3 regions of the Streptomyces sp. CWNU-52B genome follow, and region 2 is predicted to be linked to each of the others. Evidence: riboswitches for the same ligand, from Rfam matches in the RefSeq annotation. Region 2 holds a riboswitch; each other region holds the start of a gene.
The links. A riboswitch is a leader RNA that binds a small molecule or an ion and turns the genes downstream of it on or off. The one in region 2 is predicted to bind cyclic di-AMP.

Region 1 (10,296 bases), on a different contig from region 2:
CCAGCACCGTGTCGTCGCCCGCGCCGTCCCGCGTGAGGTCGAACGTCAGGGAGAAGTCCCTGCGGAGCGGATGGGACTGGTACGGCATCTGGGCCGCTTCCGCGCGGGCCTGGTACTTCATGCCGCGCGCGAGGGTGGCCATGAGGTACTTGCCCTGGCCGGGAGCGGTGATGTCCCGCAGGGGCCCGGCGAGGATGACCGCCGCGGCGCGGGCCCATTCCCCGAAGCCGTCCTCCTCGACCCCGTCCTGGGTGGGGATGCGGTAGGAGTGATGACCGCTGGTGTTCCGGACCTTCTGTTCCTGGAACGCGCTCCAGCCCTGTAAACGGCTGGAGAGCGCGGTCTGTGAGCCGGCGCTGGCACGGTCGATGGTGAACGCCTGCTCCACGAAGCGAGCCATGCTGGTGATCCCGCGCACGCTCTCCAGGTCGCTGAGCGCGGTGTCCACCAGGTCCGCCGCACGTCTCTGCTGGGGGGCGTCGGCTTGGAGGGTACGGGTCAGACCCGTCCGCATCAGTTCGCGCAGCAGCAGCGGGCGTTCCCCGAAGTCCTCCGGACGGGGGTTCGACAGCACGGGGTGTCCCACGTACACCCGGGACATGAAGATGAGCGACTGCACGATCTCCACGAAGCACTGCCGGGCGAACGGATCATCGGGCTGAGCGGCCTTGTTCTGGGCCAGCAGAAAGTCGTCTGCGCTGATGAAGGATGTGACGTCGAGGAGGACGTCGGTGTTCCGTTGTGTCATCGGCCGAACGCTCCGCGTCGTCAGTGAGGTGCGTCGAGGAACCAGGAGACGGCCTCGGGCCGCCCCATGATCGTGGAGGCGAAGACGGGCTCCGCCTGGCTGAAGAAGGACGGCTGCGCAGGCAGTGCCTTGCCCTCTTCGTCGCAGTGGCGCAGTCCCGCAGCCGTGCCCAGGCACAGGCCGGCGATCCCGTCCCACACCTTCTGCCTGCGTCGCCAGAACAGTTCGAAGGGCGGCAGGGCCGGGTCCGTGGCACGGCTGAGGTCGACGGCGGTGCGGACCATGTCGAGGGTCTGCGACGTCGTCCGCGTCTTCAGGAGGAATCCCGCCTGCCCGGCTGCCGGGTCGAAGCCCCGGGGAGGTGTTCCCGCACTGCGGGTGGCGGAGATCCACCGTTCCGCTTCGGGCGGGGCGGAGGGAGCGACCTCTTCACCGTTGAGGGTGAGACGGCGTGCACGCGCGTCAGCCGTCACGGTGAGAGGGGTACGGCCCGAACCGAGTTCCGGGGCGAGGACGAAGGCCGACACCGGCAGCCAGTCCTCCAGGAGGCAGACCACCGAACAGAACTCGACTCGTCCCTCCCGGACGAACTCCGCCGTTCCGTCGATGGGATCGATCACCCAGACCCGCCCGCCGGCGTCCGCCACCTCTTCCCGAGGCCCCTGGCGTTCGTCCTCCTCGGCGATGACCACGGCGTCCGGCTCACCGGCCCGGATCGCGTCGATGATGATCCGCTGCACCGTGACGTCCGCCTCGGTGAGGAGGGTGCTGTCCGCCTTGACTTCGACAGGGAGATCCCCGAGGTGGCCGCGGTACTCGGCGAAGACCGGGAGAAGCCGTTCGGCGAGTTCGTCCCACAGCGGGGCAACGGACATCAAGAACCCTCCGGCGGCTCGGGCAGACGACGTTCGGCCCTCGGCGTCAAGGGCTGTGGCAGCACCCTGGCACAGTCACGGACCGTCCCGGAAGACGGCGGCCTGGTGACAGGGCGTTCGGTTGTCCGAGTGGTGTCGGCGGGTGGCCGGGTCAGCCCGCCGTGAGCTTCGACAAGGGCAGCGTGTGGTGGGTCTGGAGGACCTTCGCGCGGAGGTAGAGGACGTTGTGGGCCGTGGTGAACACGCCCGTCGGCACGCGGTGCTGTACGTCCACGCCCAGGGCGCGGAGCTGTTCGGCCTTGTCGGGGTTGTTGGACAGGAGGTCCAGTTCCGTGATGCCGAGGGCCGTGAGCATCTGGGCCGCCGCCGTGTAGTCGCGGGCGTCCTCGGGCAGGCCCAGGGCCGTGTTGGCGGCGTACGTGTCGAGGCCCTCGTCCTGGAGGGCGTACGCGTCGAGCTTGTTGTAGAGGCCGATCCCGCGGCCCTCCTGGCGGAGGTAGAGGAGGACGCCGCCGCGCTCGGCGATCCGCTCGACGGCCTCGCGCAGCTGCGGGCCGCAGTCGCAGCGGGACGAGCCGAAGGCGTCGCCCGTCAGGCACTCGGAGTGCAGGCGGACCAGGGGCGTGGCGCCGGCGGGGTCGAGGTCGCCGAGGATCATCGCCACGTGTTCCTGGCCGTCGGCCAGGCCGTGGAAGGTGACCAGTTCGGCGTCGACGCTGTAGCCGTCGTGGAAGCGCAGGGGCACCCGGACGCGCGAGCGCTGGGTGGCGGCGGGGTAGTGGGGCTCGGGCATGCGGGTACTCCGGTCCACGTTCGTCATCTGTTTCATATTTGAAGCAGATCCAGAGTCCAGACCCTAGCTCATGCTTTAAAGTTAAAGCAATGACTGCCCGTCGCCTACGGACACGCGCCCGACGAGCGGCGGCGCCACGGGACGTCGTCCGAGGCGGTTCGCGGGCCCCCGCCCTCCAGGCCCCGGGCGACACCCGCGCAGATCTCCTCCAGCTGCCCCACCTGTTCCGGGGTGAGGTGGTCGAAGAGGGCCGAGCGGACCGTCTCCACATGGCCGGGGGCCGTGCGCTCCAGCAGCGTCATCCCCTCGTCGGTCAGGACCGCGGTGCTGCCGCGCTTGTCGGTGGGGCATCCCTCGCGGCGTACCGCACCGTCCTTCTCCAGGCGCGACACCGCGTACGTCAGCCGACTGCGGGTGATCTTCGTCCGTTCGGCGAGGTCGGTCATGCGGAGGCGGCGGTCCGGCGCCTCGGAGAGGTTGGCCAGGATGGAGTAGTAGAGGTGCGGCAGGCCGGCCTCCTGCTGGAGCTGCCGGTCGAGCGCGTCCTCCAGGAGGTGGGAGGCGGCGATGTAGGCGCGCCAGGCGCGCTGCTCCTCGGCGGTGAGCCAGCGGGTCGTCATGCGTCCAGTGTAGGTTTGCTTCAAACTTGAACCAAGGCCCGAGAGAAAGAGCGCTCATGTCCCGGCCCTACGTCCTGCTGTCCGCCGCCGTCTCCCTCGACGGCTACCTGGACGACACCGGCCCCGAACGGCTGCTGCTCTCCGGCCCCGCCGACTTCGACCGGGTCGACGAGGTACGGGCCGGGTCCGACGCCATCCTGGTCGGCGCCGGCACCCTGCGTGCCGACAACCCCCGGCTCCTCGTCAACTCGGTCGAACGGCGCGCCGCCCGCGTCGCCGCGGGCCGGCCGGAGTACCCGCTGAAGGTCACCGTCAGCGGGACCGGCGACCTGGACCCCGGCGCCAACTTCTGGTCCACCGGCGGTGAGAAGGTCGTCTATACGACCGACGAGGGCGCCGAGGCCGCCCGCGACGCCCTGAGCGGGCTGATCGGACCGGTCGGATCGGGCGCGCCGGTTGGAGCGGGCGGATCGGGTGGAGCGGGCGTCGATGTCGTCTCCGTGGGGGGCCGGCTCGACTGGCGCGCCGTGCTCACCCACCTGCACGACGTACGAGGCGTGCGGCGGCTCATGGTCGAAGGCGGCGGCCGGGTCCACACCCAGCTCCTCCAGCAGGGCCTCGCCGACGAGTTGCAGCTCGCTCTCGCCCCGCTCGTGGTGGGGCAGCTGGACGCGCCGCGGCTGTTCCAGCCCGGGGAGTACCCCGGCGGCCCCCGCGGCCGGATGCGGCTGATCGAGACGCGGCCCGTGGGGGACGTGGTGCTCATGCGGTACGTGCCCACCGCGCCCGGCACCGGCCCCGTCCCCTCCGCCGCCGACCACCGGTGGCTGGAGCTCGCCTGCGAACTGGCCGCCGAGTGCCCGCCCTCACGGACCGCCTTCAGCGTCGGCGCGGTCGTCGTCGCGGCCGACGGTACGGAGCTGGCCCGCGGGTACTCCAGGGAGTCCGACCCCGTCTCGCACGCCGAGGAGGCCGCGCTCGCCAAGATCGAGCCGGGCGACCCCCGCCTCCCGGCCGCCACGGTCTACAGCAGCCTGGAGCCCTGCGCCCGCCGCGCCTCCCGGCCCGCTCCCTGCGCCCTGCTGATCCTCGACGCGGGTGTGCGCCGGGTCGTCACCGCGTGGCGCGAGCCCGACACGTTCGTGGCGGGGGCGGACGGGAACGGGCTGCTGGCCGCGGCCGGCGCCGACGTCCTCGTGCTCCCGGAGTACGAGGACGTGGCCAAGGCGCCCAACCGGCAGCACCTCGGCTGACCCGGCTCGCGGCGGCTCGCTGCGGTTCGCCCGGTGGCTCGCGGTGGCTCGGGAGAGGGCTGCCGCGAGAGGGTTGAGAGGCGGCCCCGGCAACCCGTGTGCTTCGGGTCCCGCAGATGGCGTACAGTGGTCTTAACGACGCGGGGTGGAGCAGCTCGGTAGCTCGCTGGGCTCATAACCCAGAGGTCGCAGGTTCAAATCCTGTCCCCGCTACTCAAGGCCTGAGGCCGGAATCCGATGGGATTCCGGCCTCAGGTGTTTTCCCGACCCGTGACCGCGCCGTTCCCGGCGCGGTCGCCCGTCCCCGCCGATCGTCCCGGCGCCCGCGGTCGTCCCGGCCTATATCACCAGCCGTAGTCGAGTGACCCCCCTGCGCATCACAACTGACACACCGTCAGGAAATCTGAAACCTGTGAATGCCGATCAACTCGCCCGGTTTACCCCGCTGATGACCTGTAAGTCCAGGCCAGGAGCCTTAACGATCATCCGGAACAGCTTGGAATCCGGTGCCCGGGTCTATTAACGTTCGATAACGCAGCGCGGTGTCCCAGCCGTCACAAGAGACGGCTCCGTGCGCACGCGCCGAATCCCGCAAGGGAACCGGGGAACCACCTACATGGGGTGAATCGCAGGTCTTTCGTGGTGGAGCACACCGCGATCGGCACGCGTAGGAGACCTTCCTGCTCCGAACCCGTCAGCTAACCCGGTAGGCGAGAAGGAAGGAAAGGAGCGCGCCCACGTGGCGTTCAACCGGTCTGCACCCACCCCCTCGTTCGTACCTGACGAGGTGACGGGTGAGTCCTCGGACGAGAAGAAGCCCGACACCTTCGGCTACGGCGTCCGTAAGGACGAGGAGCCCTGGGAACCCTGGAACCCCACAGCGGACTCCGTTGTTCCCATCCGCGGCCGGCACCGCGTCTCCAAGCAGCGTGGCGGAGGACTCGCCCGTAGCTCGACCGTTCTCGGCGTCGGTGTCATAGCCGCCGTCGGCGCGGGCGGCATGGCCAGCGCGCAGACCGGCAAGCCCCCGGTGTCGATCTCGATCCCCGACCTGCCGAACGTCGGCTCGCTGATCTCGGACGACAAGGCTCCCGAGGGTTCCAGCACGCCGCTCACCAGCGCCGGCCTCACCACCGCCGACGCCGAAGAGGGCAGCGAGGACGCCGGAGAGGCCCTGCGCGCCCGCATCATGCTCCAGGCCGAGCTCCAGCAGGACCAGGTGGACCGCGAGGCGCAGCAGGCCGCGGAGACCGCCGCCGCGAAGAAGGCCGCGGAGGCCGCCGCCAAGGAGCAGGACGCGGCGAAGGCCAAGGCCGCCGCCGCGAAGAAGGAGAAGGAAGAAGCGGCCGAGGCGAAGGCCGAGGCCGCGCGCCTCGCCGAACTCGCCAAGCAGTTCACGCTGCCCACCTCCTCGTACACGATCACCTCCACCTTCGGGCAGTCCGGCTCGCTGTGGTCCTCCGGTCAGCACACGGGTCTGGACTTCGCCGCTCCCACGGGTACCCCGATCAAGGCCATCCATAGCGGCACGATCACCGAGGCCGGCTGGAGCGGGTCGTACGGCTACCGCACGATCCTCACGCTCGACGACGGTACGGAACTCTGGTTCGCCCACCAGTCGTCGATCGGCGTCAGTGTCGGGCAGAAGGTCAGCACGGGCGACGTCATCGGCCGCGTGGGCGCGACCGGCAACGTCACCGGGGCGCACCTCCACCTGGAGGTCCACACCGGCGGCGGCACCGGCATCGACCCGATGGCCTGGCTGCGCGGCAAGGGCCTCAACCCGTAGACAGCCCGCACCGGTTCGTCACCGCTCCGGTTCGTCACCGCTCCCGGCTGGGAGCGGTCATACGTGTGGAACGGTGCGTACGTGGTGCGTACGTGTGGAATACGGCCGTCCGTCGCGGCCGTTGACGCATCCATGACTTCTCTTCGCAAGCTGGGTGCGTCCGATCTCGAGGTCTTCCCGCTCGCCCTCGGCGGCAACGTCTTCGGCTGGACCGCCGACGCGGCCCAGTCCTTCGCCGTGCTCGACGCCTACACGGCCGCCGGCGGGAACTTCGTGGACACCGCCGACACGTACTCGTCCTGGGCGCCCGGCAACGACGGCGGAGTGTCCGAGACGGTCATCGGCGACTGGCTGACGGCGCGCGGCAACCGCGCCGACGTGCTCGTCGCGACCAAGGTCGGCTCCCACCCGCGGTACCAGGGTCTGTCCGCGGTGAACATCAAGGCCGCCGTCGACGCGTCGCTGCGCAGGCTGCAGACGGACTACATCGACCTCTACTACACCCACCGCGACGACCCCTCCGTACCGGTCGAGGAGATCCTCGGAACCCTGGACGAGCTGGTGCGTTCCGGCAAGGTGCGGGCGATCGCCGCGTCCAACATCTCCGCGGAGCGGCTCCAGGAGTCTCTTGACGTCTCCGACCGCGAGGGTCTCGCGCGGTACGTGGCGCTCCAGCCGCACTACAGCCTGGTCTCCCGCGACACCTACGAGGGCCCGTTGCAGGACATCGCCTCGCGGGGCGGCCTGGCCGCCGTGCCCTACTACGGGCTCGCCGCGGGCTTCCTCACCGGCAAGTACCGGGTCGGTGCCGAGGTCGACAGTCCCCGGGCAGGGTCCGCGGCCAGGCACCTGGAGTCCGAGCGCGGGCGGCGGGTGCTGGCCGCGCTCGACGAGGTCGCCCAGGAGCACGGGGCCGAGGTCGCCACCGTCGCCCTGGCGTGGCTCGCGTCCCGCCCCACGGTCGCCGTGCCGCTCGCCAGCGCCCGTACGGTGGAGCAGCTGCCGGCGCTGCTGGAGGTGGCGTCGCTCTCGCTCACGGACGCGGACCTCGCGAAGCTGACCTCGGCTTCCCGGGCCTCCTAGGAGCGGTACGGGTTGTACGTGGGGTACTGCGGTACCGCGTGCCCGTACGGGTGGCCGTGGTGGTGCTCGTACGGGTAGCCGTGTCCCGGCCAAGGGGGCGGGGGCGGGGCCGTCGCCCTCGCCGCGTACTCCAGGGCCGGGCGGGCCGGCTCCCGGCGGGCCCACAGCTGTTCGAGCAGCTCCCGCTCCCGTACGGCGAAGTCGGCGCCCGCCCTGCCGTGGCGGCCCCTGTGGCGCAGGAACGCCAGCGTCGTCGCGTACGCCTCGTACTCCGCCACCGCGCGGCCCAGCTCGGGGCCGCCGTGTTCCGTGGCGTACTCGCGGGCCAGCCGCCGTGCCTTCATCGAGCCGAGGACGAACGGCTCGGGTCCGGTGAGCCAGCCGGCCATCGCGTACGACGGCAGTTCGGTGCGGATCGTGCGCAGTTCGCGCTGGCGGGTCCACACGGCCAGCCAGGTGAGCAGCCCGAACGACGGGACCATGAAGGCCGCGTAGACCGCGAAGAAGCCGTACTCGCCGAAGGCCGACGCCCCGTTCCACATCGCGTGCATGCCCATCGCGAGCAGCAGCCCGGTGATCGGCAGGAGCACGCGGCGCACCTGCGCGCGGTCCGCGGAGAGCGCGGCGATGCCGAAGCCGATGCCGGTCAGCACGGTGAACAGCGGGTGCGCGAACGGCGACATGATCACGCGTACGAAGAAGGTGGCGGCCGTGACGGAGAAGATGCCGGTGTCGCCGGTGAGCTGGTCGGTGCCGAACGCCGTGCCCAGGTACAGGATGTTCTCGGTGAACGCGAAGCCCGTCGCCGTGACGCCCGCTATCACCACGCCGTCGACGATCCCGGTGAAGTCCCGTCTGCGGAACAGGAAGACGAGCAGGACCGCGGCGGCCTTCGCCGACTCCTCGACGATCGGCGCTATCACGGTCGCGCCGAGCGTGTCCGCGTGCGACGGGTCCGCGGTGGCCGTCGCTATCCACCGCGTCGCGAAACTGTTCGCGACGATGGCTATCAGCGCGGCCGCGCACGCGCCCCACGCGAAGGCGAACAGCAGGTTTCTCCACGGACCCGGATCGACCCGGTCCAGCCAGCGGAACGCGGCGACGAGCAGCGGGACGGGCAGTACGGCGAGGCCCAGGCCCACCAGGAAGCCCTCCGTGCCGGTCTGTTTGCGGACCAGGGCCAGGATGACCAGGCCGGACAGGGTGAGCAGGGTGGACAGCGCCGCGTAGCGCACCCACTTGCGCTGCCACCAGTGAGCGCGCCGACGGGTGCCCCCGGCGGAGGTGCCGGGGGGTGTCGGGGGTGGGGGGCTGGTGGCCATGACAAAAACCCTAACGACGGAGGGGCATGGCCCGCGAGAGCGCGCCGTCAGGGGCGGGGGCTGTTGGCGACATCCGGCTCCTCCCCCGTCGGCTGGGTGCGGCGCTTGTGCGCTGTGGCGGGGAGCCCCGTGCTGGTGCGGTCGGCTGCGGTCGGCTTCGATCTGCCGAGAGCAGCTGCGATCAGCTTCCTGTGCTGTTCGCACCATGCGGTACGCGGCGGAACAGGAGATCGTTCACCACGTGGCCCTTCTCCAGGCCCTGGCCCTCGAAACGGGTCAGCGGGCGGAAGTCGGGGCGCGGCGCGTAGCCGCCGTCGGGCCGGGTGTTCGCGAAGTCCGGGTGCGCGGTGAGCACGTCGAGCATGACCTCGGCGTACGGCTCCCAGTCCGTCGCGCAGTGCAGCAGCGCGCCGGGGCGCAGGCGGGACGCGGCGAGGGTGAGGAAATCCGGCTGGATCAGGCGCCGTTTGTGGTGGCGCTTCTTGGGCCAGGGGTCCGGGAAGTAGACGCGCAGGCCGGCGAGGGAGTCCGGGGCGAGCATCTCGCGGAGCAGGATGATCGCGTCGCCGTTGCCGACACGGACGTTGGACAGGCCGGCGCGGTCCGTGAGGTTGAGGAGGTTGCCCTGCCCCGGGGTGTGGACGTCCACGGCGAGGATTCCGGTGCCCGGGTCCTCGGCGGCCATCCGCGCGGTCGCCTCGCCCATGCCGAAGCCGATCTCCAGGACGACCGGGAGGTCGGCGGCGAACAGCTCGGCCAGGTCGAGAATCCGTCGGCCGTCGATGTCCAGGCCCCACTTGGGCCACAGGCGTTGCAGCGCGTCCGCCTGGCCCTGGGTGACGCGGCTTCGGCGGGGCTGGAAGCTGCGGATCTGTCGGTCGAAGTGCGAGCCGGCCGGGTCGGCCTGAGGGCCGTCGGGGAAGCGGGGTTCGCTCTTGGGACGGGGGGTGCGGGGCGCGTCCAGCGGCGGGACGTCGGGATCGGGGGTGCGGGGTGAGTCAGACACAGTAGGTCGATTTTACGGCGTGGGGTGTGGGGTGGCCGGCCGGCCGGTGTTGTGGGTCGGGGCCGTGCCGGTACGCCGAGTCCGCCGCAGCCGGGCGTACTGCCCTCCGCCACCGAGGTGGGGGCGGTGGGGAAAAGCTACGCGGCGAACCGCGGCGTACCGGCACGGCCCCTTCCGTCCGTGGGCGGCCGCCGCGACGTCGTCTCCGCCCGGTCGGGTGTTCTAGGCGTCCGCCAGGGCGGTGAGGGCCCGGGTGGCCACCTCTCGGCCGATGGGGAGGGATGCCGTGGCCGCGGGGGAGGGTGCGTTCAGTACGTGGACCGTACGAGGGCCCTCCTGGATCAGGAAGTCGTCCACCAGGGTGCCGTCGCGGAGGACCGCCTGGGCGCGGACGCCCGCGGACGCCGGGATCAGGTCGTCCGGGGTCACCGCTGGGAGCAGGCGGCGGACCGCGTGGGTGAAGGCGGTCTTGGAGAGCGAGCGGCGCAGTTCTCCGCCGCCGTAGCGCCAGTGGCGCCGGGCTATGCGCCAGGAACCGGGCCAGGCGAGGGTCGAGCGCAGTTCGCCGGGGTGGACGGTCCGCCAGTCGTAGCCCTCGCGGGCCAGGGCCGGAACCGCGTTGGGGCCGATGTGGACGCTGCCGTCGATGCCGCGGGTGAGGTGGACGCCGAGGAAGGGGAACGCGGGGTCCGGGACGGGATAGACGAGGCCGCGGACCAGGTCGGGGCGGGCGAGGGTGTAGTACTCGCCGCGGAAGGGGACGATCCGCATCTGCGGTTCGTCGCCGGTGAGGCGGGCGATCTCGTC
Region 2 (10,296 bases):
AGGTACGCCCAGCCGGTAGTGCGGTCCTTTCCGCCGCAAGTCCGGACACAGTCGCCAGGACGGACGCATCGAAGCGCAGTCCGAGGCGGGGACGTACCCCCACCTTCTGGAGCTCCACATGCCCCACACCCATCGTGTGCGATCCCGCAAGCCTGCCCTGCTGGCGGCGTCCTTGACGTGCGCCGTCGTCGGTGGACTGCTCGTCTCCGCGAGCGCGAACGCCGCCGCGCAGGCGGTGGAACCGCCGCCGGTCAACCAGCCCTTCGACTACCAGATCGGCCAGGCGTACACCCCGGCCGCGGACGTGAAGGTCGTCTCCCGCGACCACACCGCCGCCCCGGCGGCAGGGCTGTACAACATCTGTTACGTCAACGCCTTCCAGGCTCAGGAGGGCGCCGAGGACGAGTGGGGCGACCTGCTGCTCACCGACGCCGACGGAGAGGTCGTCTACGACCCGGACTGGGACGAGGCCTTCCTCGACATCCGCACCGCCGCCAAGCGTGAGCAGGTCGCCGCGAAGGTCAACGCCTGGGTCGACGACTGCGCCGACAAGGGCTTCGACGCCGTCGAGCCCGACAACCTCGACTCCTTCACCCGCACCGACCTGATCAGCGAGGACAACGCCAAGGCGTTCGTCAGGCTGCTCGCGGACCACGCCCACGACAAGGGCCTGGCCATCGGCCAGAAGAACACCCCTGAGCTCTCCACCGAGCGCTCCGCGACCGGCCTGGACTTCGCCGTCGCCGAGGAGTGCGGGGAGTGGAAGGAGTGCGGTGACTACACCGAGGGCTTCAACGACAACGTCATCGTGATCGAGTACCAGCAGAAGTACTTCGACGAGACGTGCACCCAGTGGGGCGGCCGCCTCAGCGTCGTCCTGCGTGACGTGTTCGTCACCGCCCCCGGCGGCAGCGCGTACGTGCGCAAGGCCTGCTGAGCCGGCTCCGTACCGGTCCGTCGGCATGACCGACGGACCGGTACGGCGGCTCCGGCCGCCTCTCAGTGGCCGAGGGTGGCGCGCAGCGCGGGCTGAAGGAGCTCCGCGTGGGCTCGTACCATGTCGTCGCACAGGTCCCAGATGCGCTCGACCGGCAGGGCCGCGGCGGTGGCGGGATCGGCCATGGCCGCCTGGCGGACGGACCGGGGGTCGTCCTCGAGGGCGGCGCGGACCACCAGCTCGTTCATGCTCAGGTAGTTGCGGTTGAGCGCCGCCAACTGCGCTGGCAGCGCACCGACCTTGGTCGGCTGGACGCCCAGCGCGTCGACCAGGCAGGGCACTTCGACGACGCCGGAGGCCGGTAGGTTGTCGATCAGCCCGTGGTTGGGGACGTTGCCGTAGACGGTGCGCGGCGTACCGGTGACGATGCTGTGGATGATCTGCGGCGCGTACTCCATGGTGCCCTCGACCGGCAGCGGCGTACCCGCGGCGAGCGCCTCGCGGGTGTGTTCGTACGCGGCCACGTTCTCGTCGACGATGCCGAGGTAGGCGCCGATCGGGAGCCGGAGCCTCTCGATCTCGCTGTCGTGGTGCAGGTACCAGGGCACGTACTCGGAGGAGTGCTCGCTCGTCTCCGTCGGGTAGAAGCCCAGACGCCGGTACATGTCGACGCGGACGCGGCGCCGCAACTGCGGGTCCTTCGCGATCAGTTCGTCGAGTCGGGGGTAGAGGTCGACTCCCTGGTGCTCCAGACGCAGCACCCAGGCCTGGTGGTTGACGCCGGCGGCACGGTAGGTGACTTCCTCGTGCGGTACGCCCAGCAGTTCGGCCAGGTCGTGGATGGTCCAGTACACCGAGTGGCACAGCCCCACGACGCGGGTCAGCCCGGTGGCCCGGGTCAGGTACTGGACGTTCATGGCCATCGGGTTGGTGTAGTTGAGCAGCCAGGCGTCCGGGCAGACCTCGGCGATGTCGGCGCCGAGCGACTTGAGCAGGGGGAAGGTGCGCAGCGCGCGAAAGATGCCGCCGATGCCCAGGGTGTCGCCGATGGTCTGCCGCAGGCCGTAGCGCTGCGGGACGTCGAAGTCGGTCCGGGTGGCGTCCCCCATGCCGACCTGCACGATGTTGATGACGAAGTCGGCTCCCTGGAGTGCCTCGCGGCGGTCCAGGTGGCCGGTGATCCGGGGACGGGCACCGCCGGTCCCGGTCAGCCGGTCCGCGATCTGGCGGGCCGCTCCCTCGGCGGTGGTGAGGCGCTCGGCGTCGATGTCGTGCAGCGCGACATGGGCGCCCCGCAGCTCGGGGAAGGCCAGCAGGTCGGCCAGCAGGCCCTGGGTGAACACGACACTGCCCGCGCCGATGAAGGCGATCTTCGGGGTGCTGAGGGTCATGACAGATTCTTTCCGTTTACGGGTGTGTGCGAGGGCGGTCATGGCCGCGCACGTAGGTCAGCTGGGCGGGAGCACCGCCGTGTGGCCGGTGGGTCGAAGGTGTGCGGCATCCGCCTTCCTGGGAGCTGGAGTTGGGGCTGGGAGCGGGAGCTGGAGTGGGATGGGCAGCCGGACGGCGACGGCCGGACCGGAGGCGCGCTGCGGCCAGGGCAATGGGGCGCAGGCGCAGGACGGGGCGGGAGCGCGGGCTACCCCTTGAGGCCGCTCGACGTGATCGACTGGATGAACGTCTTCTGGGCGAACAGGAAGGCGACCAGCACGGGCAGTACCGTGATCATGTTGCCCGCCATCACCGCGGACCACTTGGTGTGATGCAGCCCCTGGAACGTCGTCAGGCCCAGTTGCAGCGTGTACTGGGTGTCATGGTTGATGGCGATCAGGGGCCAGGTCAGGTCGTTCCACGTGGTGAGGAACGTCAGCACGGCCACGGTGCTCAGTGCCGGCCGGGACAGCGGCAGCACCACGCGGAAGAGCACGCCGAGCCGTGAGCAGCCGTCGAGCCACGCCGCCTCCTCCAGTTCCCTGGGCAGCGACAGGAAGAACTGCCGCAGCAGGTACACCGCGAACGGAGTGACCAGGGAAGGGACGATCAGCGCGCCCAGCGAGTCGACGAGCCCCAGGCGCTTCATGACCAGGAAGGTGGGGATCATCGTCAGCTGGAACGGGATCGCCATCGTGGCCAGCATCAGGCCGAGCAGCAGCCGGGAACCGGCGAACCGCATACGGGCGAAGGCGTAACCGCCCAGCGAGCCCAGCAGCAGGTTGGACGCCACCGCGGTCAGGGAGACGACAGCCGAGTTGAGGAACCACCGGGGGAACATCGCGTTGCCGATGACGTACCGGTACCCGCCCAGGTCGATCCGCGACGGCCACAGGGCCGGCGGGAACCTGTTGATCTCCGCGTCGCTCATGACGGAACTGATCAGCAGCCAGATCAGCGGAATCGCGAAGACCAGACAGAGCGGGGCGAGCAGGAGGTGCCAGGGACTGAACGGCAGCCGGAGCCGGCGTCGGGCCGGTCCCGCGGCAGCTCCGGCGGGGACGGAGGGTCCGGCAGCTCCGGCGGGTGCGGGAACAGCGGCGTCGGAGGACGTGCGGGGCGCGGAGGACGCGGCCGGAGAGGGGGACGCGGTCGTCATCGTGCGGCTCCTTCCAGGTGCTGGTCCACGTGCTTGTCCACGTGCTTGTCCAGGCTCCGGCCCGGTCGCCGGTCCGGGCGGACACGGTCACGCAGGGCTCGCACCGCCCGGGGGACCACGGTGAGGAGCAGCAGCGCGACAGCCAGGGCGTACGCCGCCGCCGCGCCGTAACCGGCCGTGAAGTTCTTGAACGCCTGCTCCCAGATGAAGTAGACGATCACGGTGGTGGAGCCCAGCGGGCCGCCCTTGGTCGTGACGTAGACGAGGTCGAAGACCTGCAGGGACGTGATGGTCTGCCACAGCAGGAGGAAGGTCATCACCGGGGTGAGCGTGGGCAGTACGACATGGCGCAGCAGTTGCAGATGCCCGGCCCCGTCGAGGCGGGCCGCCTCGGTGAGGGAGGGCGGGACGTCCTGGAGGGCCGCCAGCAGCACCACCACGCAGAATCCGGTGCCGCTCCACAGGGAGATCGCGAGGAGGGCGAACAACGCCTGCCCCGGATCGCTGAAGAAGCCCTGACGGGAGATGCCGAACTCGTTGAGGACGGCGTTGGCCGCGCCGAACTCCGGGTCGAGAATGAAGGAGAACAGCACTCCCTGGGCCGCGGCCGAGATGACGAACGGCACGAAGATGAGCGTCCGGTAGAGGCCGACCAGCCGGATGCGGCGGTTCAGGGCGAGGGCGAGCAGCAGCCCGATGCCGATGCTCAGCGGCACGTACAGGGCCGTGTACACGATCGTGTTGCGCACCGCCTCGTCGAAGTGCGGGTCCTGCGCCAGAGCGCGGTAGTTGTCGAGGCCGACCCATCGGCTGGGTGTCACCAGGTCGTCGGCCTGGAAGGACAGCAGCAGCGACCAGACGACCGGGACGACGCTCAGTCCGAGGATGACGAGGACGGAGGGCGAGATGAACGCCCAGGCCGTCGCCGTCTCCTGGCGTATCCGCCGGCGAGGGGCGCCGCGGCCCGGTGGACTGCCGGGCTTCGTACCGCCGTTGCCGGCGAGGAGACGTGGCCGCGTACGGGGACCGCGTTTCTCGCCCCGGTCCGTGAGAGTCAGTGGGGTGGGCAGGCGGGACATGGCAGGTCCTCTCAACGCGGAATGAGCAGGGCGGCGTTGGCCTCTTCCGCGCAGTCGCGCAGGGCCTCGGCAGGGGAACTGCGGCCGAGGAGCACGGCGGTGATCGCCTGGCCGAGTGCTTGCGAGATCTGCGGGTACGCCGGATGCACCGGGCGCACCCGGGCCGATTCCAGCGTCTTGGTGAACACCTGCAGTCCCGGGGTGCTGTCCTCCTGCTTCTGCCACCGCGGCAGCGCCTGGGTGCCCCGGCTCATCGGCAGGCTGCCGGCCTCGATGCCCCAGCGCACGTCCTGGGCGGGCTCCGACAGCCAGGTCACGTAGGTGCGGGCCGCCTCGACGCGGGCGGCGCCGTTGTCGAACACCGTCCAGGTGTCGGGCCCGGAGATGGTGATGGGCCGGCCGCTGTAGCTGGGCAGCGGCACGACGTGGTAGTCGACCTTCGCCTGGCGGATGTCGGGGAGTTGCCATGGGCCGGTGACCGCCATGCCCATGCGGCCGGAGAGAAAGACCCGGTACATCTGTTCGCTGCCGGTCTTGGGGTCGATGTACACGCTCTTCGCCTTCGCGAGCGCTTCCACCGTCTGGAGGGCCTTGAGGCCGGTGTCCTCGAAACCGATCCGCCGGCCGTCCTCGGAGACGACCTCACCTCCGAGGTCCCACACCATCGGCCACAGCCGCCACACCGTGTCCTCGTCGCCCACTCCGGGCCAGCCGGTGCCGAAGACGCCCCGGCCCCGATCGGTGAGCTTGGACGCCGTCTCCACGAAGTCGTCCCAGCTCCAGCCGGGGCGCGGCAGCGGCAGACCGGCGTCGCGGAAGAGCTTCTTGTTGCACACGACCGCCAGTGAGTCGATGAGCGCGGGGGCGGCCCTGACCCGGCCGTTGAGGGTGACCGCCTCGCGGGCCGGTGCCCAGAAGTCCTCCCAGGGGACGGGGCCGGACTTGAACGTGTGGGTCAGGTCCACCACGGAGGGACTGCGCGCGACGCTGGCCAGGTCGGAACCGAAGACGTACGCGATGTCGGGGAACGAACCGGAGGCGAGGGCGGCGGTGATCTTCTGGAGCATGGCGTCCGAGAGGACTCCGCCGCCGAGGTCGACCCTGATGTCCGGGTGCGTCCGGTGGAACCGCGCTGTCAGGTCCTCGATCGCGGCGCGTCCGGTGTCGGTCTGTCCGTGCCACACCTCGATGTGGACACGCCCGTCGGCGTCCACCCCGCTGCCCGCTCCGGCACCGCATGCCGACAGGGCGGCCGCGGCGGCGGAGGCTCCGGCCGCCGCCGCGCCCTGTCGCAGCACGGTGCGGCGGGTCGGTCCGGTGGGAGTGCCGCTCGGACGGATTGCTGCGGCCATGTGAGCCCCCGAGGAGTGTGTGCGTAGGACGGTGCGGGATGTCGACGAGTCGATGAGGGGTGGCACGGCACGGCCGACGGTGTGATGTGCGACGGCGCGAGCACCGGAGCACCCGGCGTGGTGGTGCGTACGGTGCGGCCGGTGTGTGCCGTGGGTTCTGCGCGTACCGCGGAGTCGTCGGCTGCTATCGGCAGCCGGGAACACCCGTGTCGCCCGGGAACGCCGAGTGTCCGTACTGCGGTCCTGCTGCGCGAGGGGGGAGGAACATGACGAGCTCCAGGGACCCGGGGGGTACGTCCCCGCCTCGGAATCCGCCGCTGTGCGGCCGTCCTGGCGACTGTGTCCGGGCTCACGATGCGTGACCGTCTACCGGCTGGGCGTCCCTCTCACGCCAGGTGCTCAGATGCTGGCGTTGGATGGAGTAAAGCGAGCAGGTCCACACGTGTCAAGAGGTGATCCCCGGGGGCGTCGCCGTCCTGATTCCGCAGCGGCGTCGCGCGGAATCCGACGGGACCGGGCCCGGCCCGCGCCGCCAGACGTCCGGACGGACGGCAGCGGGCGTTCAACTCCCCGCCATCACCCGGCCGTGGCGGGTGAGGAGCGTACGGGCTGCCAAGGGGTCTCGTCCCACGAGGTCCTGTCCTATCCGGTCCCGTCCTGTCCGGTTCAGTCCTGTCCGGTTCGGCCCTGACCGGTCTCGTCCTACGGAGTGGTCCATGACTGCGGCAGAACAACAGAATCCCCTGCACAGACGCTCGCTGCTGCGAGCCGCGGCCGCCCTGCCGGTGGCCGGCGCGGCGGTGGCCGCCTTCGAGACGCCGGCGCGGGCCGCCTCCGCGTCCGCCGGGTCCGCGTCCTCCGCCGCCGCGGCGCGGGCCGGCCGGTTCGACCCGCACAGCCCGCGTTTCGTCCTGGCCGTCCTCCCCGACACCCAGTACCTCTTCGACGCCGACAGCTCCGACCCCGCCCCGCTGCGCGAGGCCTTCCGCCATCTGGTCGCCGAACGCGGCGAGGCGAACGTCGCCTTCATGACGCACCTCGGAGACGTCACCGAACACGGCACCGAGGACGAGATCGAGCGCGCCGCCGACACCTTCCGGACCATCCACGGGAAGGTGCCCTACAGCGTCCTGGCGGGCAACCACGACATCGCCTCGGGGGACGACCAGCGCGGCGACTCCGCGTACCTCGCGGCCTTCGGGCCCGCCCGCTACGCGTCCATGCCGACCTACCGCGGCGCCTCGCCCGACGGCTACAACACCTACCACGTGCTGACGGCCGCTGACCGGTCATGGCTGGTCCTCGCCCTGGACTGGCGTATCTCGGACAAGGGGCTGCGGTGGGCGCAGGGCGTCCTCGACGCGCACCCCACGCTGCCCGCCGTGCTCACCACCCATGACATCGCCTGGTCGGACGACGACGGCAAGGCGCAGCTGTCGGACAACGGCACCCGCCTGTGGGACGGGCTCGTCCGCGGCAACGACCAGATCTTCCTCGCGCTGGGCGGGCACTACTGGCCGCCGGGACGCACGGTCCTGCGCAACGACGCCGACAACGATGTCCACGTCCACATCACCAACTACCAGGACCGCTACTACGGTGGCGCCGGGATGATCCGCACGTACGGGTTCGACCTGGTCCGCGGTGTCGTCGACGTCGAGACCTTCTCGCCGTGGCTCCTCGCCCGTGACGCCGACGAGCGGTCGCCGCTGGAGGCCGAGACCATCGAACTGACCGGGCCCACCGACCGGTTCAGCCTGGACATCGACTTCGACGAGCGGTTCGCCGGCTTCGCCCCCGTGGCGGTGCCGAAGCCGCGCCCCGCCTCCGCGGTGATGCCGCGCGGCACGGTCGCGTACTGGCGCTTCGACGCGTCCGGGACGGCCGCGGGCGGAACGGCCGGCGAGCCGGTCGGGAACGGCGCCGTCGTCCGCGACCTGACCGGCAACGGGAACGACCTGACGGTGAGCCGGCTGGCCTCCAGCGGGTCCGAGGCCCTCACCTGGTCGCCCGACCACCACCCCGGTCAGCCGGCGCACGCCAGCCTCCGCTTCGACGGCGGCAAGAGCCCGGACCGCGGCGCGATCCTGACGACGGCCGGCCGAGCGGCCCTGAACAGTGAGAAGTTCACCCGCGGCTACACCATCGAGACCTTCGTCAGGCTGCCCGAACCCTTCGAGGGCGACCACGCCTGGATGGGCATCCTCAGCTGGGAGGGGCGCAACGGGGACGCGGGCAAGACGACGGGCTGGTCCCCGCTGGAACCCACCTGCAGCCTCAACCTGTCGCCCGAGCGGTTCCTCCAGTTCGTGGTCTATCCGGAGCGGCAGGACGCCGACCCCACGTCGTGGAGCCACGCGGTGCCCGTGGGCCGCTGGATGCACATCGCGCTCGTCAACGACGGGCGCCGCACGGTGATGTACGTGGACGGGTCGAAGATCGCCCGCAATCCCACGCAGCCGTCCACCGGCATCGCCACCCTCGGCAAGCCGTTCGTCCTCGGTGCCACGCAGTTCGACGAGAGCTTCGGGCAGGGCTTCTACGGCTGGATCGGCGACACCCGCATCGTGAACAGGGCGCTGCCGGTACGGGAGTTCCTCACGCCCTTCGACTGAGGCGCGGGAGCGGCCGCGGAGGTCCCGGAGGTCCGGGAGGGGCGCCGCAGGGGCGTCTCTCCCGTCGCCGTGGGGTGATCGACCACGGAATGTCTCCTTTGGGTACGACGAAGGTCACATTTACATATCGGACACTTCGCACTTCAATCTTCACGCGAGACACACATGTTGGCTAAGTTGGCGACAGGCCGTACGACTCCCTCCGGTGAACCTCGCCGGGTCGGGCGGCCTCCGCCGAATCCGGCAGGCCCGTACGGCAGCCGGAGCCGGAGGTCCCGTCGATCTTCAGGGTGAATCGGCCCGACTGCCCAGCGGGCAGCGGCCGTAGGGCATACCTTCCGGAACCGTCCGCCCGGACCCGACAGTCGACCCGGCAGGCGGAGCACGGAAGGAGTCGTCTCCATCGCGCCGGAACGAACGCCGCGCCCCGGAGGCACCAGCCTCCCGGGCATGTCCCGGTCCGCCCTCGTGAAGGCGGCCCCCGCTTCCGTGGACCCGTTCTCCTCCGCCGGCACCCCCGCACAGGGGGGCGACGAGCCGAGCCGCGAGGAGGTCCAGCAGCGGATCACCAACCTCTACGACCGGGTCGAGAACGCCACCGGGAACTTCAACGCGACCCGGGCGATGACGGCGGCGACCCGCACGGCCAAGCCGGCCTCCAGGGACGCGAACGGGGGCGGCGGCGGGGGAGGCCGCGGTGGCGGCGCAGCCGATGCGGCGGCCCCGCTCCCGGACGTCGCGAAGCAGTGGTTCGACGTGGGGCGAGCGCAGTTGGGCCCCGTCTTCCCGGCGGTCCTGCCGCCCGACCGGATGCCGGACCGCGGCTCGGCCGGGTCCCGGCCCGCCGACGCGGGCGGCCGGCCGAGCGGCCGCGACCGGGAGAGGCCGGCCGACAAGCCCGTACTGGAACTGACGGCGGGACCGTCCGCGGGAGGCGGCGCGGGACCTGCGGCGGAGTTGACCGCGCGGCCCGTGGCCGAGTTGACCGCGGGGCCCGCCACCGCGCTGCCGGCCGTGCCGGCGCAGCGCCGGGCGGCCGACCTGGCGGCCCTGCCGGGACCGGCCGCCGGACCGTCGCAGGCGACGCTGAGGACCTCCAAGCAGCGCAACCAGCGCAAGCTCGGACAGGCCCGTGAGCTGCTGGCCGGCCACCTCGCCAGGCGGAACGCACCGCCCGTCGCGGCGATCGAGGCCCGGCCGACGGAGACCCCGCAGACCCGGCCCACGGAGGCCGGGCCGATCGAGTCCCGGCCGGTCGAGAACGCCTGGCGCCCCGCCCCGGAGCAGGCCTACGCGCGGACCGTGACGGACTCCTGGCAGCAGCCGGTCATCGGCTACGGCACCCCGCTGTACACCGGCGGCACGCCGTACGCGGGTACGGACACGGGCGCGCTCACGGACCCGAGCGCGGGTATGCGCCCGGGTGTGGACATGTACCCCGGCACGCCCATGTATCCCGGCGCGGCCACGAGTGCCGCCGCCGACCAGAGCCTCGGCGGCGGCATGTACCTCGGCACGGACCAGTACGCGGGTACGGGCCAGTACGCCGGCACCACGGGCCGGTACGTCGACGTGAGCACCCCCATCGCCACCGGTGTCGCCCTCGACATGCAGGGCATGTCCGCCCCCAGGTACGCCGTGCCCGATCCCAGGTACGCGGTTCCCGGCCCCGGCCACACCGTGCCGGCCCCCGCTCCGGCGCCCGCGCCCGCGGTGGCCGTAC
Region 3 (10,296 bases), on a different contig from region 2:
CGCCACCGAATCCCGCCGCGCTCCACGATCCCCCGAGTCGCGGCGCGAGCCAACTGGCCGCCGTCGTCCGGAAGGTGGCGGCCGGGAGGCGGCCCGCACCCTCGGGAAGTGCGCCCAGCAGAGGTGCCCCCGCCACCGTCGGCAGGTCCGCGAGGTTGCAGCGTGACGCCAGGTCCGGGTCGCCGGGCCAGCTGCCGATGACGACGCCCAGCAGGTCGAGGCGCCGGAACCGCAGTTCGCGCGCGGTCAGTTCCGTCGTGTTGAGCGTGCCGAGCCCGGCGGAGGCGACCACCAGCACCGGTGCGTCCAGCAGCCGCGCCGCGTCCGCGAGCGAACCGCCCGCGTCGTCGAACCGTACGAGCAGACCGCCCGCGCCCTCCACCAGCACCAGGTCGTGATCTGCGGCCAGTTCGCCCGCGGCCTCGGCCACCTCCTCGGGTCCCACCGGCGCCAGACCGGCCCGCCGGGCCGCGGTCGCGGGGGCCAACGGCTCGGGGTAGCGGGCGAGTTCGACGGCCGTGACCTGCCCCGCGAGCCGGACCACCTCGTCGGCGTCCCCGTGCTCACCCGGCAGCACACCCGTCTGCGCGGGCTTGAGCACGGCCACCGACCGCCCGGCCGCGAGAGCCGCCGCGGCCACGGCGGCCGTCGTGACGGTCTTGCCGACCTCCGTGCCCGTCCCCGTGATCACCAGTACCGTCATCTCAGCCCTCCCGCGCCGCCGCGCACACGGCCGCCGTGATCCGCGCCAGATCGGCGTCGTCGGTGACGTACGGCGGCATCGTGTACACGAGATCCCGGAACGGGCGGAGCCACACACCCTCGCGCACCGCCGCCCGGGTCGCCGCGGTCATGTCGATCTCGTGGTCCAGTTGCACCACCCCGATGGCGCCGAGGACCCGTACGTCCCGGACGCCCGGCAGTTCTGCCGCCGGTGCCAGACCGTCCCGCAGTCCCGTCTCGACACGCTTGACCTCGGTCTGCCAGTCCTGGCCGAGGAGCAGGTCGATCGAGGCGCAGGCCACGGCGGCGGCGAGCGGGTTGCCCATGAAGGTCGGGCCGTGGGCGAGCACCGGGACCTCGCCCCGCGAGATGCCCTCCGCGACCCGTGAGGTGCACAGCGTCGCCGCCATCGTCAGATATCCGCCGGTCAGCGCCTTGCCCACACACATCACATCCGGCGTCACCCCCGCGTGCCCGGCTGCGAACAACGTCCCGGTGCGTCCGAAGCCCGTCGCGATCTCGTCGAACACGAGCAGCACGTCATGGGCGTCGCACGCCTCGCGCAGCACCCGCAGATAGGCGGGCGAGTGGAACCGCATGCCACCCGCGCCCTGCACCACCGGCTCCACGATCACCGCGGCCAGTTCGTCCGCGTGCCGCTCGATCAGCTCCCGCAGCTCCTCGGCGTACGACTCCTCGTACGCGGCCGGGGGCGCGTCGGCGAACACCTGACGGGGGAGCACGCCCTGCCACAGCTCGTGCATCCCGCCCTCGGGGTCGCACACCGACATCGGCTGCCAGGTGTCGCCGTGATAGCCACCTCGCCAGGTCAGCAGGCGCTGCTTGCCGGGCCGGCCGAGCGAACGCCAGTGCTGGAGGCACATCTTGACCGCGACCTCGACGGACACCGACCCGGAGTCCGCGAGGAAGACGTGCTCAAGACCATCGGGCGACATGTCGACAAGGCGCTTCGCCAGCCGTACGGCCGGCTCGTGCGTGAGGCCGCCGAACATCACATGGCTCATCCGGGAGAGCTGGTCGTGGGCCGCCTCGTTGAGCACCGGGTGGTTGTAGCCGTGGATCGCCGACCACCAGGACGACATCCCGTCGATCAGCTCGTCGGTCCCGCCGGCCAGCCGCAGCCGTACCCCGCTCGCCGACTCCACGACGAGCGGTTCCTGCCGGCCGGGCATCGGCCCGTACGGATGCCAGACGTGCCGCCGGTCGAGATCGAGCAGCTCACGTACGGAAGGGGAGGGGGCCGGGGGAAGGAAGGGGGAGCGGGAGGGGCCGGGCGGGGGCAGGTCAGGCATTGGGTGCGAGATCCGTTCCGGCGCCCCGGCGGCGTACCGCGACCAGGTCCGTACGCGCCGCGGAGACCCGGGCTGCGCCGGGAACCGGCTCCTCCTCGGCGGCCGAGTCGCGGGGACCGCACCCGCCGCCCTCGTGCGCGCCGCACCCCGCGTCCGCGCCCTCGTGCGAGCCGCAGCCGGCCTCCGCGGGTGAACCGGAACCGCATCCTCCGCGCGCGGCGGCGGTGACCCGGTGCTCCGGCAACGTCACCTCGCCGGTGCCCTCCACCTCGAACCCGGCGTCCGCGATCATGTCCAGGTCCACCTGGCCCGCCTGTCCCTCGCTGGTGAGGTAGTCACCGAGGAAGATCGAGTTGGCGAGGTGCAGCGCGAGGGGCTGCATCGTACGGAGGTGGACCTCGCGCCCGCCCGCGATCCGCACCTCGGCGTCGGGGCAGACGAACCGGACCATCGCGAGGATCCGCAGACACCGCTGCGGTGTGAGGTGCCACTCCCCGGCGAGCGGGGTGCCCTCCATCGGGATCAGGAAGTTGACCGGCACCGAGTCCGGGTCGAGCGCCCGCAGTCCGAAGACGACGTCGACGAGGTCCGCGTCGCTCTCGCCCATCCCGGCGATCAGACCGGAGCAGGCCGACAGGCCCGCGGCATGCGCCTTGCGGACCGTGTCCACGCGGTCCGCGTACGTGTGGGTGGTCGTGATGTCCCCGTACGTGGCCTCGGAGGTGTTGAGGTTGTGGTTGTAGGCGTCCGCCCCCGCCTCGCGCAGCCGCTCGGCCTGGCCGTCCGAGAGGAGCCCGAGGCAGGCGCACACCTCGACGCCCTCGTGCCCGTCCTTGATCGCCTTGATGGTGTCCGAGACCCGGTCGACGTCACGGTCCGTCGGCCCGCGTCCGCTCGCCACCAGACAGACCCGCTTGGCGCCGCCCGCCAGCCCCGCGGCGGCGGCCTGCGACGCCTGGTCGGGCTTCAGCCACGTGTACTTGAGGATCTCGGCCTTTGAGCCGAGCCGCTGCGAGCAGTAGGAGCAGTCCTCGGGACACAGGCCCGACTTCAGGTTGACGAGGTAGTTCAGCTTCACCCGTCGGCCGAACCAGTGGCGGCGTACCTTGCCGGCCGCGGCCACCACATCGAGGAGTTCGTCGTCGGAGGTGGCCAGCACGGCCAGCGCCTCGTCGCGGGTCGGCAGCTCGCGCCGAAGCCCCTTGTCCAGCAGCGTGTTCAGCAGGTCCATGGGGTCCGATCCTGGCCTATCCGACCTCGCCGGGCCAAGGAGGAACCGGACAACAGAGTCGGCTCGACGTGTGGACATTGCCACATCATGGGCGTCTGGTGGCCGGGCTAGGGTCTGTGCGGTGCCTACAAAAGGCAGTCGGGGGCGGCCGGGCGGAACGTCGTGTCCGGACCCTCTCCCGGGACACCCTCGACCTCACGGCCCGGAGGACACATGGCGCAGTCGCCCTTCGCGTGGATCGACGAGCAGGCGCTGGCCCGCGGGCGGGCCGGACTCGTCCGGACGCTGCGTCCGCGCCCCGCCGACTCCGCGCTGCTCGATCTCGCCGGAAACGACTATCTGGGCCTGGCCCGGCATCCCGAGGTGACGGAGGCCGCCGCGCGGGCCGCCCGCGCGTGGGGCGGCGGTGCCACCGGCTCCCGGCTCGTCAGCGGTTCCACCGAACTGCACGCGGAACTGGAGCGCGAACTGGCCGCGTTCTGCGGCTTCGAGTCGGCCCTCGTCTTCTCCTCCGGCTACGCGGCCAACCTCGCCGTCGTCACCGCGCTCGCGCCGCACGGCTCCCTCGTCGTCTCCGACGCGGGCAACCACGCCTCCCTGATCGACGGCTGCCGTCTCGCGCGCGGCACCACCCAGGTCGTCGCCCACGCCGACCCCGACGCAGTCCGCAAGGCGCTGGGCACGCGCACCGGGCCCGCGATCGTCGTGTCCGACACGGTCTTCTCGGTGGACGGCGACGCGGCCCCGCTGGCGGAGCTGGCCGTCGTCTGCCGGGAGTCCGGCGCGGCCCTGGTGACGGACGACGCGCACGGTCTGGGAGTGCTCGGCGACGGCGGGCGTGGCGCGGCGTGGGCGACGGGGCTCGCGGGCGCGCCCGACGTCGTCACCACCGTCACGCTGTCGAAGTCGCTCGGCAGCCAGGGCGGCGCCGTCCTGGGCCCGGCCCACGTCATCGACCATCTGGTCAACGCGGCCCGCACCTTCATTTTCGACACCGCGCTGGCACCCGCGTCGGCGGGCGCGGCCCTGGCGGCCCTGCGGCTGCTGCGCGGGGAACCGGAACGGGCCACGCGCGCGCGTGCGGTGGCGACGACTCTGTACGAACGCCTGACGGCCGAGGGCCTGGAAGCCGTACGGCCGGACGCGGCGGTCGTCTCCGTGCGCGCCCCCTCTCCCGAGCGGGCGCTGCGCTGGGCGGCGGACTGCCGTGCGGCGGGTCTGGCCGTCGGCTGTTTCCGTCCGCCCTCGGTGCCGGACGGCGTCTCACGGCTGCGGCTCACCGCCCGCGCGGATCTCACCGACGGGCAGCTCGACCGGGCCGTGGACGTGATCCTCACAACGCGCCGATGAAGCCCTCCCAGGCCACGGGGTCGAAGAGCAGGGCGGGCCCCGAGGTGTTCTTGGAGTCGCGCACCGCGAGCAGACCGGCCCAGGGGCCGGAGCCCGGACGGGCGGTCTCGACGCAGTTGTTCATTCCTGTGCTGCGGCTGCTGCGCTGCCACCGCACACCGTGCAGTCGTGTGCTGGAAGGTACGTACCGAGGCATGGCGGCCATGGTGCCTCCTTATGCGCCGGAAGTGACACCGGCGAGGAAATCCAACGTGTCCTTGGGCGAAAGGGCGTGGACCTGAAGGGAGTCGAAGGCCTTGCTGTAGGCCTGAAGGTCTTCTTTCCGTTCGAGGTAGAGGCTACTCGTCAAGTGGTCGAGAACAACCACATCCAGATCAGATTTGTTCGGAAAAGAAAACATTACGAAAGGCCCGGTGATGCCGATCTGGGCGCCAACTCCGAACGGCAGCACCTGAATCCGCACGTGAGGGAGGTGCGCGGCCTCCTGGAGCCGCTCCAGTTGACGCGCCATGACCTCCGGGCCGCCGACGGTCCTCCGGAGCACCGCCTCGTCCAGGACGGCGCTCAGCCGGAGCGGCGGATTCGAACGCAGCACGTCCTGGCGCGCCAGGCGCACCCGCACCAGTGCGTCGACCTCGTCGTCGAGCGCCGCGCCCACGACGGCGCGCGTCACCTCACGGGCGTACTCGGGCGTCTGCAGGAGGCCCGGCACGACGGAGTTCTCCAGCGTGCGCATCGCGCCGGCCTGCGACTCCAGGCTGATGAAATCGCTGTACGTCGTCGGCAGGAGGCCCCGGTAGGCGCGCCACCAGTGGTGCCGTCCGTCCTCGTCGGAGCCCGCCAGCACGACAAGCAACTCGTACTGTGCCGGGTCCTCGACGCCGTACGCGTCCAGGAGCAGTCGTACGTCCGCGGGCTTGACGCCGCTGCGGCCGGTCTCGATCCGGCTCACCTTCGACTGGTGCCAGCCCACGCGGCGGGCCGCCTCACCGCTCGTGAGGCCCGCGAGGGCACGTAAAGCACGCAGTTCGGCGCCGAGTTTACGGCGGCGCACCGCGGGGCCGTGCTGCATGGCCGTCTCCTTCCGACCGTCGCGCCGACGCTGTGGCGCTCGGCGTCACGCCGACGGTAGAGGAGAAACCGGGTCCATGCCCAAATATGGTCGACCGCCGTAGAGTTCACCGCTTCGAGCGACAGATATATGCATATCTTGGTGGATCGGCACCAAGAACGCCGAGGTAGTGGCACTCTGGCGCAAGCACCAGTCCGGGACCGTGCCCGAAGTCATCCTCTTCGGGTGGGGTTCCGGTCCCGTGGGAAAGGGACTACGTCGCATGGCAGATCACCAGGAAGCATCCGTCACTCTGCCGAGCGATCCCGCCTCGGTCTCGGCCGCCCGTAGGTACGTGACCGACGTCCTGGCGGAGTGGGGACTCCCGTCCGGCTCGGAGGCCGCCGACACGGTCCGGCTCATCGTCTCCGAACTTGCCACGAACGCGGTACAGCACACATTCGGGCTGTCACCCACCTTTACGGTGGACATCGAGCTCGACCGTGACGAACAACTGTGCATCGGGGTGACCGACAGCCACCCGCGCTTCCCGCAGCGGTTGCCCGCGGCCGTCCAGCAGGACAACGGCCGCGGACTGGTGATCATCCGCTGGCTGACCGCGGAGAGCGGCGGCAGGCTCCTGGTCCGGCCCACCAGCGAGGGCGGTAAGACCGTGTCGATCGTGCTCCCCTGGGCGGTACCGGCGCAGTCGGCGCGGACCGACTGAGGCCTGCGCCCGCTTTCACTCGTTCGGGGGACGGGCGGGTGGGGGCTGCGTGTCGGCCGGGGTTCTGCCGTCGGATGCTCCGTCGACCGTGGCGTCGGCCTCGGCGTCCGTGCCGCTGCCGGCGGCCGCGGTCTTGTCGGCGGCCCGTTTCACCAGGTGGGGCATGACCGCCCACAGGCCGGTGCACACGACCAGAGTGGCCGCGCCCGCCAGGATGCCTTCGGTACGTCCCAGCGCCACGTCCACGACGAGCAGGACGGAACCGGCGAGAGCGACCGCGAGCACGGCGAGGCCGACCTGTGCGAGACGGGACGAGACGTGCACGATCTGGGGCTTGGCGCCCTGCTGGAACAGCCGGCGGTGCAGTGCGGCGGGCGCCGTGAAGAGGGCGGCCGCCAGGACCGACAGGAGCAGGGTGACGACGTAGGTGGTGCGCTGCACCGTGTCGAGCGACGGGAACCGCGGGGTGAAGGCCAGGGTCAGCAGGAAGGCGAAGAGGATCTGAACGCCGGTCTGGGTGACGCGCAGCTCCTGGAGGAGCTCGTTGAAGTTCCGGTCGGCGCGCTCCAGACGGGTCTCGTCGCGCTCCTCGGGGTGCTCCTGGAGGTGTTCCTGGAGGTGTGCTCGGGGGTGCTGACGTTCGGCCATGGGTGAACGGCTAACCATTCCGCCGTCGAAAACACATCCGGGGCCTCACGAGGTGGGCGAGATGGCCGTGGTGATCGCCACGGCCACCTCGCGGGCAGATCACCTGACTCGGCCGTACCAGACGCTCTTCGTCCAGATCTTCTGGAGCTTCACCACTTCCCCGGTCTTCGGGGAGTGCCAGATCCGTCCCTTCCCGGCGTAGATGCCGACGTGGTAGACGTTCCGGCCCGAGTGGAAGAAGACCAGATCCCCCTGCTTGCGCTTCGAGGCGGAGACATGGTTCGTCTTGTTGTACTGGGCCGCGGCCGTACGGGGCAGGCTCTTGCCCGCCTTCTTGAACGAGTACAGCGTCAGGCCCGAGCAGTCGAAGCGCTTGGGCCCCGCGGCCCCGTACTTGTACAGGGAACCCTTCTTGGAGGCCGCCACCTGAAGTGCCTTCGTCGCGGGTGTGGCCGCTTCGGCGGTGGACGCGAAGCCCGGGGCCACTATGCCGCCGCCGACAGCGGCGAGGGTGAGAGCCGATGCGGTACCGGCCCTGGTGAACAGCGACGGGACACGATTGAGCGCAGACATGCGCAACCCTTCGTCAGCCGCCTGTGAAGGATGACCTGTCGGATTCGGGCTGGCGAAGTTGCCCGGCCGCTGCTGCGGCTTCACCCCAAGGGCAGCTCGGCCCGGCCATGGCGTGACCGTTCCGGCGACCCGTCGTGCTTGGGTCCTCCACTCCTGCCGATCCACTTCTGTCGACCGGTCATCCGGGCAGCGGCAGGACTCGGCGTCCGCCCGGACCGCCCCGCCGCTGCTGGCGGGGGCTTGTCGTCGGAAGGGATCTTGACGCACCGATGTCCCAAATGCCGAGTGGAACCGGCGATTTGTGGGCTTACTCACCACTCACCCGTTCGGGTGGACAGCCCGTTTCACGGGTGGGTGTCGAGAACGTCGTTGACCCCCGCACCAGCACAGGAGTGGCTGATCCCGCCTCGGGGACGCGCGTGTTGCGCAACTCCCGGGGGCCTGTAAAGGCAGCACTTTCTACGCCGTCCGGGGGTACACCGTCTGGTCCGTTTCGCTCCCGGCCCGGACGCCTCGTCGCCTGCCTGCGTGACGCCGGGACACGGGGTGTACGTCAGGTGTCGGAGCCGGGCGGCAGAGCGACGCGGCCCGCCCGGCGCTCACCGTCCAGGACGCGCAGCGCCCGCGCCAGGGTCGGCGCGTGCACCTCGTGCTCACCCCGCTGGTGCATCAGGGCCAGGGCGTCCCGCAGCGCGGTGGCCTTGCCGACCAGGGCCTGGGCCGCGCGCAGTCCGCGGTAGGTGTCGCCGGCGTGTGCCGGGTTGATCCGGCCGAGCAGATCGACGACCTCCAGATAGCGGTCGATCAACTCGGCCTCGGCCCGTGTCAGTGCCGGCAGCGGGGGCAACTCGGGTGGGAGCATCCGCGCTTCACCTCGCGCCCGACGCGCCGAGGGCCGCCTTGCGGCTCGGGACGATCCGGTCGACCAGCCCGTACTCCAGCGCCCCGGGGGCGTCCAGGATCCTGTCCCGCTCGATGTCCGCGGCGATCCGCTCCCGGCTCTGCCCCGTGTGCAGGGCGAGCAGATCCTCCAGACGCGTACGGGTACGGGCCAGTTCGTCGGCCTGGACGGCCAGGTCGGACACCTGCCCCTGGACCGGCTCGGAGAGCGACGGCTGGTGGATCAGCACGCGGGCGCCCGGCAGCGCGTACCGCTTGCCCGGGGTGCCCGCCGCCAGCAGCACCGCGGCGGCCGACGCGGCTTGCCCCAGGCAGATGGTCTCCACCTCGCAGCTGACGAACCGCATCGTGTCGTAGACGGCGGCCATCGCGCTGAACGAGCCGCCGGGGGAGTTGATGTAGAGGGAGATGTCCCGGTCGGGTGCCTGGTACTCGAGGTGCATGAACTGCGCCGTCACGTCGTTCGCCGAGGTGTCGTCGATCGGCGTCCCGAGAAACACGATCCGCTCTTCGAGGAGTTTGGAGTACGGGTCCATGGTCCGCGTCCCCGAACCGGTGCGCTCGGTGAACTCGGGCAGCGCGTGGCGGGCGGACGGTCGGGCGAACGGTCGGGCCGGCGGTCGGTTCATGACACACGCCTCCTCCGGGAGAGGTCCTGTAAAAAATGTACAGGACGTACATTAGGTTATGGGGTGAGGGTGTTCCAGCGATCCAGAGATCACGGCAGGCCAGGGTGCAGCGCCGGTCCGGAGTGGTTCGACGACGATGAGACCGCGGAGCGCAAGGGTGAGCTCGGCTTCATCGAGCGTGGCGGCGTGACCCATGAGCGGTGGCAGCACAAACCGACTGCGCAGGGCACCGCGCGCATTCGAGTTCGAGAGCAGTCAGCGACGGTCTCGGATCGGGACGCCCTCAATCAATGGCCAGTGCCCACGTGTCGATGTCCAGATAGCGTCGCGGACCTGGGTGGCCACTTGTCGTGCTGCCGACCAGATGGAGGCGTTCCGTTTGCCAAGGGCGTCCGGTGAAGCCGTCGAGGCAGGCGGCCGCCGCCGACACGGACGCGTTGTCGTAGCGGCGAGCGCGGGCCAACGTGAGGTGGGGACGCAGCGGCCGTTCGGCGAAGGCGATGTCGCAGTCCCTGACCCGCGCCCGTACTGCTTCGGCCAGTTCGTGCAGCCCGTCGAGATCGCCCTCGATGCCGCTCCACAGCACTCGCTCGTCGAAGTGTCCGCCTCCGCGCAGTGCCAGTTCGAGGGAGGGGCGGGCAGCCGCCAGGTCTGCGAGGGGTGAACGAAGCCGCTGGACGGCCCGCACCGGCAGCTCGCCCAGGAAGGCCAGGGTGATGTGCCAGTCCTCGATGCGGTTCCAGCGCAGGTCGGGACAGGCGGCGTAGGCCGGGCTCAGGGCGTGCGCCAGCTCGTCCTTCGCATCGTCAGGCGGCGCGAGGGCGATGAACGCGTGCTGGGTAGCGGTCCGGGGCGGTTCGGTCACGGATGTCTTCCTACCTCATGCGTTCGCGGGGCCGAAGCCCAACTGTGGCCAACACGTGGCCACGCGCCCACGGCGTGATACTCGGATGAAAGAGCCGCTCGGCAGCTGGGCGGGCCGCCCGGCCTGCCGTGAGGCCGGGCCGCCTTGGCCGGCCTCAGTCGAACAGCGGTGCCAGTGCGGTTTCGCCCGCGACGATCCGCCAGGCGGGCACGCGTACCGTTCGGCTCACGGGGCAGGATTTGGCTCCGCGGCCCCCGGAGGGCAGTTGGGTGAGCAGGTCGCCTCG

Region 1: another riboswitch for cyclic di-AMP. It lies ahead of ACLVWQ_RS32530 (M23 family metallopeptidase); the one in region 2 lies ahead of ACLVWQ_RS26505 (C40 family peptidase).
Region 3: another riboswitch for cyclic di-AMP. It lies ahead of ACLVWQ_RS15630 (C40 family peptidase); the one in region 2 lies ahead of ACLVWQ_RS26505 (C40 family peptidase).

The regions. Positions count from the first base shown of each region.
Region 1 is NZ_JBLFJV010000047.1:254,288-264,583, forward strand. It holds gene ACLVWQ_RS32500 (hypothetical protein) at 1-748, opposite strand, end outside; gene ACLVWQ_RS32505 (inositol monophosphatase family protein) at 769-1,623, opposite strand; gene ACLVWQ_RS32510 (GTP cyclohydrolase II) at 1,775-2,452, opposite strand; gene ACLVWQ_RS32515 (MarR family winged helix-turn-helix transcriptional regulator) at 2,521-3,036, opposite strand; gene ACLVWQ_RS32520 (dihydrofolate reductase family protein) at 3,093-4,289, shown strand; tRNA gene ACLVWQ_RS32525 (tRNA-Met) at 4,429-4,502, shown strand; cyclic di-AMP (ydaO/yuaA leader) riboswitch at 4,860-5,017, shown strand; gene ACLVWQ_RS32530 (M23 family metallopeptidase) at 5,029-6,078, shown strand; gene ACLVWQ_RS32535 (aldo/keto reductase) at 6,211-7,161, shown strand; gene ACLVWQ_RS32540 (PrsW family intramembrane metalloprotease) at 7,158-8,483, opposite strand; gene trmB (tRNA (guanosine(46)-N7)-methyltransferase TrmB) at 8,665-9,489, opposite strand; gene lhgO (L-2-hydroxyglutarate oxidase) at 9,712-10,296, opposite strand, start outside.
Region 2 is NZ_JBLFJV010000028.1:118,704-128,999, forward strand. It holds gene ACLVWQ_RS26475 (endo alpha-1,4 polygalactosaminidase) at 119-937, shown strand; gene ACLVWQ_RS26480 (alpha-glucosidase/alpha-galactosidase) at 1,000-2,328, opposite strand; gene ACLVWQ_RS26485 (carbohydrate ABC transporter permease) at 2,577-3,527, opposite strand; gene ACLVWQ_RS26490 (carbohydrate ABC transporter permease) at 3,524-4,606, opposite strand; gene ACLVWQ_RS26495 (ABC transporter substrate-binding protein) at 4,618-5,958, opposite strand; gene ACLVWQ_RS26500 (LamG-like jellyroll fold domain-containing protein) at 6,675-8,573, shown strand; cyclic di-AMP (ydaO/yuaA leader) riboswitch at 8,796-8,968, shown strand; gene ACLVWQ_RS26505 (C40 family peptidase) at 9,024-10,296, shown strand, end outside.
Region 3 is NZ_JBLFJV010000013.1:144,364-154,659, forward strand. It holds gene bioD (dethiobiotin synthase) at 1-703, opposite strand, end outside; gene ACLVWQ_RS15595 (adenosylmethionine--8-amino-7-oxononanoate transaminase) at 705-2,036, opposite strand; gene bioB (biotin synthase BioB) at 2,029-3,267, opposite strand; gene ACLVWQ_RS15605 (8-amino-7-oxononanoate synthase) at 3,481-4,617, shown strand; gene ACLVWQ_RS15610 (DUF397 domain-containing protein) at 4,601-4,822, opposite strand; gene ACLVWQ_RS15615 (helix-turn-helix domain-containing protein) at 4,832-5,689, opposite strand; gene ACLVWQ_RS15620 (ATP-binding protein) at 5,952-6,395, shown strand; gene ACLVWQ_RS15625 (DUF6328 family protein) at 6,411-7,043, opposite strand; gene ACLVWQ_RS15630 (C40 family peptidase) at 7,143-7,616, opposite strand; cyclic di-AMP (ydaO/yuaA leader) riboswitch at 7,620-7,821, opposite strand; gene ACLVWQ_RS15635 (hypothetical protein) at 8,170-8,478, opposite strand; gene ACLVWQ_RS15640 (ATP-dependent Clp protease proteolytic subunit) at 8,486-9,145, opposite strand; gene thpR (RNA 2',3'-cyclic phosphodiesterase) at 9,429-10,010, opposite strand; gene ACLVWQ_RS15650 (caspase, EACC1-associated type) at 10,165-10,296, opposite strand, start outside.